DNA from 2 places in the Streptomyces sp. NPDC001401 genome. Region 1 is predicted to be linked to the other one. Evidence: riboswitches for the same ligand, from Rfam matches in the RefSeq annotation. Region 1 holds a riboswitch; the other holds the start of a gene.
What was found. A riboswitch is a leader RNA that binds a small molecule or an ion and turns the genes downstream of it on or off. The one in region 1 is predicted to bind thiamine pyrophosphate.
Positions count from the first base shown of each region.

Region 2: it holds a riboswitch for thiamine pyrophosphate, as region 1 does, so the genes downstream of both, ACFY10_RS26860 (thiamine ABC transporter substrate binding subunit) here and thiO (glycine oxidase ThiO) in region 1, are expected to answer to the same signal.

Region 1 covers NZ_JBIAWI010000001.1:474,291-479,665, forward strand. The annotation lists gene metF (methylenetetrahydrofolate reductase [NAD(P)H]) at 1-1, opposite strand, end outside; gene thiE (thiamine phosphate synthase) at 193-849, opposite strand; gene ACFY10_RS02200 (Rv2175c family DNA-binding protein) at 1,010-1,381, opposite strand; gene ACFY10_RS02205 (NAD(P)/FAD-dependent oxidoreductase) at 1,473-2,714, opposite strand; gene ACFY10_RS02210 (hypothetical protein) at 2,760-3,101, opposite strand; TPP riboswitch at 3,155-3,266, shown strand; gene thiO (glycine oxidase ThiO) at 3,264-4,418, shown strand; gene thiS (sulfur carrier protein ThiS) at 4,415-4,615, shown strand; gene ACFY10_RS02225 (thiazole synthase) at 4,619-5,375, shown strand, end outside.
Region 2 covers NZ_JBIAWI010000008.1:282,315-287,689, forward strand. The annotation lists gene ACFY10_RS26850 (hypothetical protein) at 1-191, opposite strand, end outside; gene rlmN (23S rRNA (adenine(2503)-C(2))-methyltransferase RlmN) at 368-1,474, shown strand; TPP riboswitch at 1,500-1,607, shown strand; gene ACFY10_RS26860 (thiamine ABC transporter substrate binding subunit) at 1,695-2,774, shown strand; gene ACFY10_RS26865 (ABC transporter permease) at 2,819-4,420, shown strand; gene ACFY10_RS26870 (ABC transporter ATP-binding protein) at 4,421-5,375, shown strand, end outside.

The sequences.
Region 1 (5,375 bases):
TACCCGCAGGTTAGTCAGGGGGCGGCGGTCCCCCAACCGGATGCGGGACATTTGCCTGATTTGTCGATTTGTTGTCCACCTATCGGACAACCAGCCGGACATTCGTCGGACAACCCGCCGGACCTCCCGTCGGACAATCCGCCTGACGCCCATCGGACAATCCGCCGGGCACAGGACCCGATCGGGCCTGCGCTACACGCTTCGCAGCCGCTTCGCGAACTCCGCCGCCGCCGCGCCCGGATCGTCGGCCTCCGTGATCGCGCGGACGACCACGACGCGGCGGGCGCCGGCCTCGAGCACCTCGTCGAGGTTGCCGAGGTCGATGCCGCCGATGGCGAACCAGGGGCGCTCGGTGCCCAGGGAGGCGGTGTACCGGACCAGGTCGAGGCCGGGTGCGTGGCGGCCGGGCTTGGTGGGGGTCGGCCAGCAGGGACCGGTGCAGAAGTAGTCGACGCCCTCCTGGACGGCGGCCGCGGCGGCCTCGGACTCGGCATGGGTGGAGCGGCCTATGAGGACGTCCTCGCCGAGGACCGCGCGGGCCGCGGGCACCGGGAGGTCGCCCTGGCCCAGATGGAGCACGTCGGCGCCGGCGGCGTGCGCGACGTCCGCGCGGTCGTTGACGGCGAGGAGCCTGCCGTGGCGGGCGCAGGCGTCGGCGAAGACCTTCAGGTGCTCCAGCTCCTCGGCCGCCTCCATGCCCTTGTCGCGCAGCTGCACGATGTCGACGCCGCCCGCCAGGACGGCGTCCAGGAACTCGGGCAGGTCGCCCTGGCGCCTGCGGGCGTCCGTGCAGAGGTAGACGCGGGCGTCGGCGAGCTCGGCGTGTGCGCTGGTGGCGGTGTCGGGCATACGAGGGTCCCCCGTGGGTGTCGTTCCTGGTCGGCGGCGTACGGGCTGCGGGCCGGCCGTGGCCGCCTGCTTCTGCGGGCCGCAGTGAACCACGGCCGCGGCCTTGCCTGCGCGGACCTCGGCCCGTACGCCGGACGGTGTTCGGTTCAGCCTGTTCGGATCAGACGGCGAGCGCCTGGGCCCGGCGCTTCACCTCCGTGCCGCGATTCTCGCTCAGGGCCTGCGCGGGGGTGCCGGGCAGGCTGTCGTCGGGAGTGAAGAGCCACTCGATCATCTCTTCGTCGGTGAAGCCGTCGTCCCGCAGGAGCGTCAAGGTGCCGGTCAGGCCCTTGACGACCTTCTGCTCGCTCCCGTCGATGAAGGCGGCGGGGACGTGCAGCGCGCGGTTCTCACCTCGGCGTACGGCGATGAGCTGGCCCTCCTTGACCAGCTGCCGCACACGCGTCACCTCGACATCGAGCATCTCTGCGATGTCGGGGAGGGTGAGCCAGGCGGGGACGAGAGCATCGATCTTTGCGTCAATCTCGGTCACGGCATCAAGCCTGCCATCCCGCACTGACAGTCGGAAGCCAGAACGGTCCGACCTGGGGTTCTACACTCCGCCGTGGCCGCCGTCCCGCGTACTACGCCGTGGCCGCCTTCATGGGCCGCGCCGGATCCGCGAGCAGCTCCGGGTCCATCGGGGTGCCCCCCTCGATCAGCCGTCTGCCCTGCGCCAGATCCCTCGGCCTGCCCACCGCCAACAGGGCGACCAGCCGGTTCTCGCGCAGCCAGCAGACCGACCAGGCGGAGCCCGAGGGGTCGCCGCGCCACAGGGTCGTGTCGGCGGAGGTGTGGTGGCCGGCGTACTGGACGAAGCGGCCGAACTGCTCGGACCAGAAGTACGGGACCGGGTCGTAGACCGCGGGGGGCTCGCCGGTGGTCTTGCCGATGATGTTCGCGGCCACCGTGCGCGGGCCCTGGAGGGCGTTGTCCCAGTGGTGGACCAGCAGGCGCTCGCCATACCTTCCCGAAGGGAAGGAGGCGCAGTCGCCGACGGCGTAGACGTCCGGTGCCGAGGTGCGCAGGTGGGCGTCGGCGACCACTTCGCGGTGCACGCCGAGCTCGATGCCGGCGCCTGCCAGCCAGGCCGTGGCGGGGCGCGCGCCGATGCCGACCACGACCGCGCCCGCGGGCAGCCGGGAGCCGTCGTCGAGGACGACCGCGCCGGGCTCGATGCGCTCCACGCGTGCGTGCGTACGGAGCTCGGCGCCCGCGTCGGCGTACCAGCCGGCCATCGGGGCGGCCACCTCGGCGGGCAGCGCGCCGGCGAGCGGCCGGTCCGCGGCCTCGACGACCGTCACCGCGCAGCCCGCCTCGCGCGCGGCGGTGGCGAACTCGGCGCCGATCCAGCCCGCGCCGACGACCACGATGTCGTGCTGCCGGGCGAGCACGGGCCGCAGCCGCTCGGCGTCGTCCAGGGTGCGCAGCAGATGCACTCCGGGCACACCCTCGGTGCCCGGCAGCGTGATCGGTTCGGCGCCGGTGGCGAGGACCAGGACGTCGTACGGCACGGGCCCGCTCTCGGTGTCCAGCTCGTGCTCGCCGGGGCGGACGCCGAGCACTTCGCGCCCCAGCTGCAGTTCGATGCCGAGCGCCTCGAAGTCGACGTCGAAGGCGGAGCCCTCGGACTTGCCGAGCAGCACCGCCTTGGACAGCGGCGGCCGGTCGTACGGCTGGTGGGGTTCGGCGCCGATCAGCGTCACGGTGCCGGTGAAGCCCTGTTCGCGCAGGGCGACCGCGGTCTGGACACCGGCCATGCCCGCACCGACGACGACCACGCGCCGCAGTGGCGACCCGCCCGTTTCCTGCGTCTGCTCGCTCACCTGATCACCATAGACAACTGACTATTTGTCAGTCAGCCGTCGTGCTCACTCAGTGACCTGCTCCACAACACTCGTTCCGCTGCCGGGCTGCGACTCCCACTGCCACGTCTCCTCCAGCCGCACCCGCCCGTCCGGCAGCTGCACGACCATCGAGACGCAGTGCCCCGAGGACGTCGTCCCGTCATGCCCCAGCTGGACGTACCGGAAGTCCAGCCGGTCACCTGACCGAGTACCCACCAGATGGCCGCGCACGACGTCGCCGCCCGCGTACTCGGCCCAGATCTCGCCGTCCTTCTCGTGGTACGCGAACCGGGTGCGCGTACCCACCTGACCTGGGGCCTGGTCGGCGACGGGAGCGAGGACGAGGCCGTCCAGCGAGCGGGGCATGGCGGAAGGCTCCCTTACAGAGGCGCGGAGGGTCGGGCTAGGGTGGCCAACGTACAAGCACTCGCGGGAGCCCGGACGCACCGGGCTGAGAGGGAGGCTGGCGGCCTCCGACCGTACGAACCTGATCCGGGTCATGCCGGCGAAGGGAGGGGCTGGACGCCCATGTCGTCACGTACGTCAGACGTCCTCGTCATCGGGGGCGGAATCATCGGCCTGGTCACGGCCTGGCGTGCCGCGCAGCGCGGTTTCGCCACGGCCGTGGTGGACCCCGAACCGGGCGGCGGGGCCGCCCAGGTGGCCGCCGGCATGCTGGCCGCGGTCACGGAGCTGCACTACGGCGAGCAGACCCTGCTCGGCCTGAACCTCGCCTCGGCCCGCCGCTACCCGGACTTCGCCGCCGAGCTCACCGACCTCACGGGTCACGACCTCGGCTACCGCCAGTGCGGCACGCTCGCCGTCGCCCTGGACGCCGACGACCGCGCCCACCTGCGCGAACTGCACGCCCTGCAGCGGGAGTCGGGCCTGGAGTCGGAGTGGCTGTCGGGCCGCGACTGCCGGCGCCTGGAGCCGATGCTCGCGCCGGGCGTGCGCGGTGGCCTCCGGGTGGACGGCGACCACCAGATCGACCCCCGGCGGCTGGCACGCGCGCTGGTGGCCGCGTGCGAACGGGCGGGCGTGGTCTTCCACCGGGTGTGGGCCGAGCGCTTCCACGTCGTACGGGAGCGGGCCGCCGGGGTCACGACCGCGGACGGCACCGAGCTGGGCGCGGGGCAGGTCGTGCTGGCCGGCGGCAGCCTCAGCGGGCGGCTCGCGGGCGTCCCGGACGAGGTGCTGCCGCCCGTGCGGCCGGTGAAGGGGCAGGTGCTGCGGCTGACCGTGCCCAAGCGGTACGCGCCGTTCCTGAACCGCACCGTGCGTGCCGTCGTCCGCGGCAGCCATGTCTACCTGGTGCCGCGCGAGAGCGGCGAGCTGGTCATCGGCGCGACCAGCGAGGAGCTGGGCTGGGACACGACGGTCACCGCGGGCGGGGTGTACGAGCTGCTGCGCGACGCGCACGAGCTGGTCCCCGGGATCACGGAACTGCCGCTGACCGAGACGCGTGCGGGACTGCGCCCCGGCTCCCCGGACAACGCACCCCTCCTCGGCCCGACACAGCTCCCCGGACTGCTGCTGGCCACCGGCCACTACCGCAACGGCGTGCTGCTCACCCCGGTCACCGGCGACGCCATGGCGCACGCCCTGGCCACCGGTGAACTCCCGGACGAGGCCCGCCCGTTCACCCCCAAGCGTTTCGCGCTCCTGGAGCAGCCCGCATGAACATCTCCGTCAACGGAGAGCCCCGGGAGTTCGCTTCCGGCACTGCTCTCGACACCGTCGTACGCGCGCTGACCCCGGCCCCCTCCGGAGTGGCCGCCGCCCTCAACGAAACCGTCGTCCCGCGCGTGCAGTGGCCGTCGACGTCCCTGAGCGAGGGGGACCGCGTCGAGGTCCTCACCGCCGTCCAAGGAGGCTGAACCATGGCCGACGACCCCTTTGTCATCGGCGGTACGTCCTTCGCGTCCCGCCTGATCATGGGCACCGGCGGCGCCCCCAGCCTCGACGTGCTGGAGCGGGCGCTGGTGGCTTCCGGCACGGAGCTGACGACGGTTGCCATGCGGCGCGTGGACCCCTCTGTGCACGGTTCCGTGCTCTCCGTCCTGGAGAAGCTCGGCATCCGCGTGCTGCCGAACACGGCGGGCTGCTTCACCGCCGGCGAGGCCGTCCTCACCGCCCGCCTCGCGCGCGAGGCGCTCGGCACCGATCTGATCAAACTCGAGGTCATCGCCGACGAGCGCACCCTGCTGCCCGACCCGATCGAACTGCTCGACGCGGCCGAGACCCTCGTCGACGACGGCTTCACCGTGCTGCCGTACACCAACGACGACCCCGTGCTGGCCCGCAAGCTGGAGGACGTCGGCTGCGCGGCGATCATGCCGCTCGGCTCGCCCATCGGCTCCGGGCTCGGCATCCGTAACCCGCACAACTTCCAGCTGATCACCGAGCACGCGCGCGTACCGGTGATCCTGGACGCGGGCGCCGGTACGGCCTCGGACGCCGCGCTCGCGATGGAGCTGGGGTGCGCGGGTGTGATGCTCGCCTCAGCGGTGACGCGGGCGCAGGAGCCGCAGCTGATGGCGGAGGCCATGAAGCACGCGGTGGACGCGGGCAGGCTCGCGTACCGGGCCGGCCGCATTCCGCGCCGCCACTTCGCGGAGGCGTCCTCGCCCCACGAGG
Region 2 (5,375 bases), on a different contig from region 1:
GCCGCGTCCCGCCCGGCATCGTGGATCGCCTTCAGGCTGTCGGCGATCGTGTCGTAGCTCCGCACGCAGTCCAGCGACTTGTCGACGTCGTCGGGGCGGCAGCCGGTGACGAGCCCGACGGTCAGCGCGACGGCTGTCACGGCGGTGGCGACGATGGTGGTACGGCGTCGGTGTCGACGGTTGGCGGCCATGGGACGGTCCCCTCCTGAAAGGCTCCGGCAACGCTCTGTGCCGTCCACGATCCCGGCGCCGCACCCGCCGCCACGAGGGAACCTCCACCCGTATCCGGGGTGGAGCCCACGACACCACGGCCCCGGCCGGCTCGGGCCCCAGGTCACTCCTGTTGATCTGCGACACTGGTACAGCCATGCCTAAGCCCGGAGAACTCACTTTCGTCGCCCCCCGCGGAGCCAAGAAGCCGCCGCGGCACCTTGCCGACCTCACGCCCGCCGAGCGCAAGGAAGCGGTGGCCGAGATCGGCGAGAAGCCGTTTCGCGCCAAGCAGCTCTCGCAGCACTACTTCGCGCGGTACGCGCACGACCCGGCGGAGTGGACGGACATCCCGGCCGGTTCGCGCGGCAAGTTGCAGGAGGCGCTGCTTCCCGACCTGATGACGGTCGTACGGCATCTGTCGACCGACCAGGGCACCACCCGCAAGACGCTGTGGCGGCTGTTCGACGGGACGCTCGTCGAGTCGGTGCTGATGCGCTACCCGGACCGGGTGACCATGTGCATCAGCTCGCAGGCAGGGTGCGGGATGAACTGTCCCTTCTGCGCCACCGGGCAGGCGGGGCTGGACCGGAATCTGTCCGCCGCCGAGATCGTCCATCAGATCGTGGACGGGATGCGGGCGCTTCGGGACGGGGAGGTTCCCGGCGGGCCTGCGCGGCTCTCCAACATCGTCTTCATGGGGATGGGCGAGCCGCTCGCCAACTACAAGCGTGTGGTCGGGGCCATCCGGGCGCTCACCGACCCCGCTCCCGACGGGCTCGGGCTCTCGCAGCGCGGCATCACCGTGTCGACCGTCGGACTGGTCCCCGCCATCCACCGGTTCGCCGACGAGGGGTTCAAGTGCCGGCTCGCCATCTCGCTGCATGCGCCGGACGACGAGCTGCGTGACACCCTCGTCCCCGTCAACACGCGGTGGAAGGTGCGCGAGGTCCTCGACGCGGGGTTCGAGTACGTCGAGAAGAGCGGGCGGCGGTTGTCGATCGAGTACGCGCTGATTCGCGACATCAATGACCAGGCCTGGCGCGGTGACCGACTCGGGCGGCTGCTGCGCGGCAAGCCCGTGCACGTCAACCTCATCCCGCTGAACCCGACCCCCGGCTCGAAGTGGACGGCGTCCCGGCCCGAGGACGAGAAGGCCTTCGTCGAGGCCATCGCGGCGCACGGGGTACCGGTCACCGTCCGGGACACCCGAGGTCAGGAGATCGACGGGGCCTGCGGTCAGCTCGCGGCCACCGAGCGGTAATCTGAGCCCGTACGTACACATCTTCATATTCCGACAGGGGAGCGCCACAGCGCTGAGAGTGCGGCAACCGGGCCGCAGACCCTCTGAACCTTGCCCAGGTCATTCTGGGTAGGAAGTTCGGTCTTCACTCAAGCTGTTGCGCCCTGCCCGGGAGCCGGTGGAATTCTCCGGCGGTCCCGGGCAGGGCCGCGTCTCTTCCTGGTCAGCCAGGAGGAATTCAGTGCACACCAAGACGTTCGTGGCCGCCGCGGTCGGCCTCGGTCTCATCTCGTTGTCCGCCTGCGGTTCGTCGTCGTCCGGCAGCGAGGGCTCCGGCGGCTCCAAGAACATCACTCTCGTCAGCCACGACTCGTGGGCCGTCTCGAAGAAGGTCCTCGCCGACTTCGAGAAGCAGTCCGGCTACAAGGTCCGCGTCCTCAAGGACGGCGACGCGGGGCAGGCCGTCAACAAGGCCATCCTCACCAAGGACAACCCGCAGGGCGACGTCTTCTTCGGCGTCGACAACACCCTGCTCTCGCGGGCGCTCGACAACGGGCTCTTCCAGTCGTACGAGCCGAAGGGCGCAGACCGGATCCAGGCGCAGTACCGGGTCGACCAGGCCAGGCACCGGGTCACGCCGATCGATTCCGGCGACATCTGCGTCAACTACGACAAGGCGTACTTCAGCAAGCACAGGCTGACCCCGCCCGCCTCCTTCGACGACCTGGTCAAGCCCGAATACAAGAACCTCCTCGTCACCGAGAACGCCTCCACATCCTCGCCCGGCCTCGGCTTCCTGCTCGGCACCGCCGCCAAGTACGGCGACGCCGGCTGGCAGGGCTACTGGAAGAAGCTCAAGGCGAACGGCGTGAAGGTCGTCGACGGCTGGGAGCAGGCCTACAACGAGGAGTTCTCCGGATCGGCAGGGGGGAAGAAGGCCAAGGGCGACCGGCCGCTCGTCGTCTCCTACGCCTCCTCGCCGCCCGCCGAGGTCATCTACGGCGACCCGAAGCCCAAGACGGCGCTGACCGGGACGTCGTACGGCACCTGCTTCCGGCAGATCGAGTACGCGGGACTGCTCAGCAACGCCAAGAACAGCAAGGGCGGCAAGGCCTTCCTCGACTTCCTGGTCACCAAGGAGTTCCAGGAGGACATGCCGCTGAACATGTTCGTCTACCCGGTGCGCGAGGGCGCTCAGGTGCCCCCGGAGTTCGTGAAGTACGGGCAGCCGGCCAAGGACCCCGAGACCATGGCCCCGACCAGGATCGCCGCCAACCGTGACCAGTGGGTCAAGTCGTGGACGTCACTCGTACTGAAGTAGACGCGCGGGGGACGCGGCAGGGGAGCGCGGCGCGGCTCGGGCTCATGGCCGTGCCCGTCGTGTTCTTCGCGGTGTTCTTCGCCTGGCCCGTCGCCGCGATCGTGGCGCGCGGGCTCAAGGCCGACGGGAAGTGGCAGTTCGGGCGGATCGCGGACGTCGTCACGCAGTCCGACATCCGGCACGTCCTGTGGTTCACCACCTGGCAGGCGCTCGCTTCCACCGCGCTCACGCTGCTGATCGCGCTCCCGGGCGCGTACGTCTTCGCGCGCCTCGACTTCCCGGGCAAGCAGCTGCTGCGGGCCGTCGTCACCGTCCCCTTCGTGCTGCCGACGGTCGTCGTCGGTACGGCGTTCCTGGCGCTGGTCGGACGTGGGGGACTGCTCGACGAGCTGTGGGGCGTGCGGCTGGACACCACCGTCTGGGCCATCCTGCTGGCGCACGTCTTCTTCAACTACGCCGTCGTCGTACGGACCGTCGGCGGCCTGTGGGGGCAGCTCGACCCGCGTCAGGAGGAGGCGGCGCGGATGCTGGGCGCGTCGCGATGGGCGGCCTGGCGGAAGGTGACGCTGCCGGCTCTCGCGCCCGCGGTGGCCGCCGCCGCGCTGATGGTCTTTCTCTTCACCTTCACCTCCTTCGGCGTGGTGCAGATCCTCGGCGGCCCGACCTTCTCCACCCTCGAGGTCGAAATCTACCGGCAGACCTCGGAGATCTTCGACCTGTCCACCGCTGCCGTGCTCACGATCATCCAGTTCGTGGCCGTCGGCGCGATCCTCGCCGTGCACGCCTGGACGGTACGGCGGCGGGAGACCGCCCTGCGGCTGGTGGACGCGAGCGTCACGGCGAGCCGGCCGCGCGGGGCCGGGCAGTGGACGCTGCTGGCCGGGGTTCTCGGCACCATCGCCGTTCTGCTGGTGCTGCCGCTGGCGGTGCTGGTGCAGCGGTCCCTCGGCGCCTCCGGGTTCGGCTACTACCGCGCGCTGACGCACGACGACGGCGGGACCTTCCTCGTGCCGCCGATCCAGGCGATCGGCAACTCGCTCCAGTACGCCCTCGCCGCGACCGCCATCGCCGTGGTGATCGGCGGTCTGGCCGCCGCGGCGCTCGCGCGCCGGGACGCGGGCCGGCTGGTCCGCGGCTTCGACGCGCTGCTGATGCTGCCGCTGGGCGTCTCCGCGGTGACGGTCGGCTTCGGGTTCCTGATCGCGCTGGACAAGCCGCCGCTGGATCTGCGGAGTTCGTGGATCCTGGTGCCGCTCGCGCAGGCGCTGGTGGGCGCCCCCTTCGTCGTACGGACCATGCTGCCGGTGCTGCGGGCCGTGGACGCGCGGCTGCGGGAGGCGGCGGCCGTGCTCGGGGCGTCGCCGTGGCGGGTGTGGCGGGAGGTCGATCTGCCGATGGTGCGGCGGGCGCTGCTGGTGGCGGCCGGGTTCGCGTTCGCGGTGTCGCTCGGGGAGTTCGGGGCGACCGTGTTCATCGCGCGGCCCGACAATCCGACGCTGCCCGTCGCCGTGGCGCGGCTGCTCGGCCGGCCGGGCGACCTCAACTACGGGCAGGCGATGGCCCTTTCGACGATTCTGATGGTGGTGTGCGCGGTGGCGCTGCTGGTGCTCGAGCGGCTGCGCACCGACCGGAGCGGGGAGTTCTAGATGCTGCTGAGCCTGGAGGACGCGACCGTGCGGTTCGGCGGGCGGGCCGTGCTCGACGCCGTCGGCCTCGAGGTCGCCGAGCACGAGATCGTGTGCGTGCTCGGGCCCAGCGGCAGCGGCAAGTCGACGCTGCTGCGGGCGGTGGCCGGACTGCAACCCCTGGACGGCGGGCGGGTGTTGCTCGACGGACACGACCAGGCGGGGGTGCCCGCGCACAGGCGGGGGGTGGGCCTGATGTTCCAGGACCATCAGCTGTTCCCGCAGCGGGACGTGGGCAGGAACGTCGCCTTCGGGCTGCGGATGCACGGCGCCCGGCGCCCTCAACAGGACGAGCGCGTACGGGAGTTGCTCGACCTCGTCGGGCTGCCGGGTGCCGCACGCCGGGCCGTCGCCTCGCTCTCCGGCGGTGAGCAGCAGCGCGTCGCGCTGGCCCGCGCGCTCGCGCCCCGGCCGCGGCTGCTGATGCTGGACGAGCCGCTCGGCCAGCTCGACCGCTCGCTGCGGGAGCGGCTGGTCGTCGAACTGAGGGAACTCTTCGGGCAGCTGGGCACCACGGTCCTCGCCGTGACGCACGACCAGGGCGAGGCCTTCGCGCTCGCCGACCGGGTCGTGGTGATGCGGGACGGGCGGATCGCCCAGTCCGGTACGCCCCTCGAGGTGTGGCAGCGCCCCGCGGACGAGTTCGTGGCCCGGTTCCTCGGCTTCGACAACGTGGTCGAGGGGATGGTGAGCGGGGAGGCCGCGGACACCCCCTGGGGCAAGCTGCCGGTGCCCCAGGACGCCCCGCAGGGGACGCACACCCTGCTCGTGCGGCCCGCCGGTGTCCGGCTCGTCCCCGCCGACGAGGGCCTGCGCTGCACGGTGGCCGCACGCACCTTCAAGGGCACCCATGTCGCCGTACAGGTGCAGCCGGAAGGGGCGCCGCGACTCGAGGCGGCGGTGGCGCTGCGGGAGG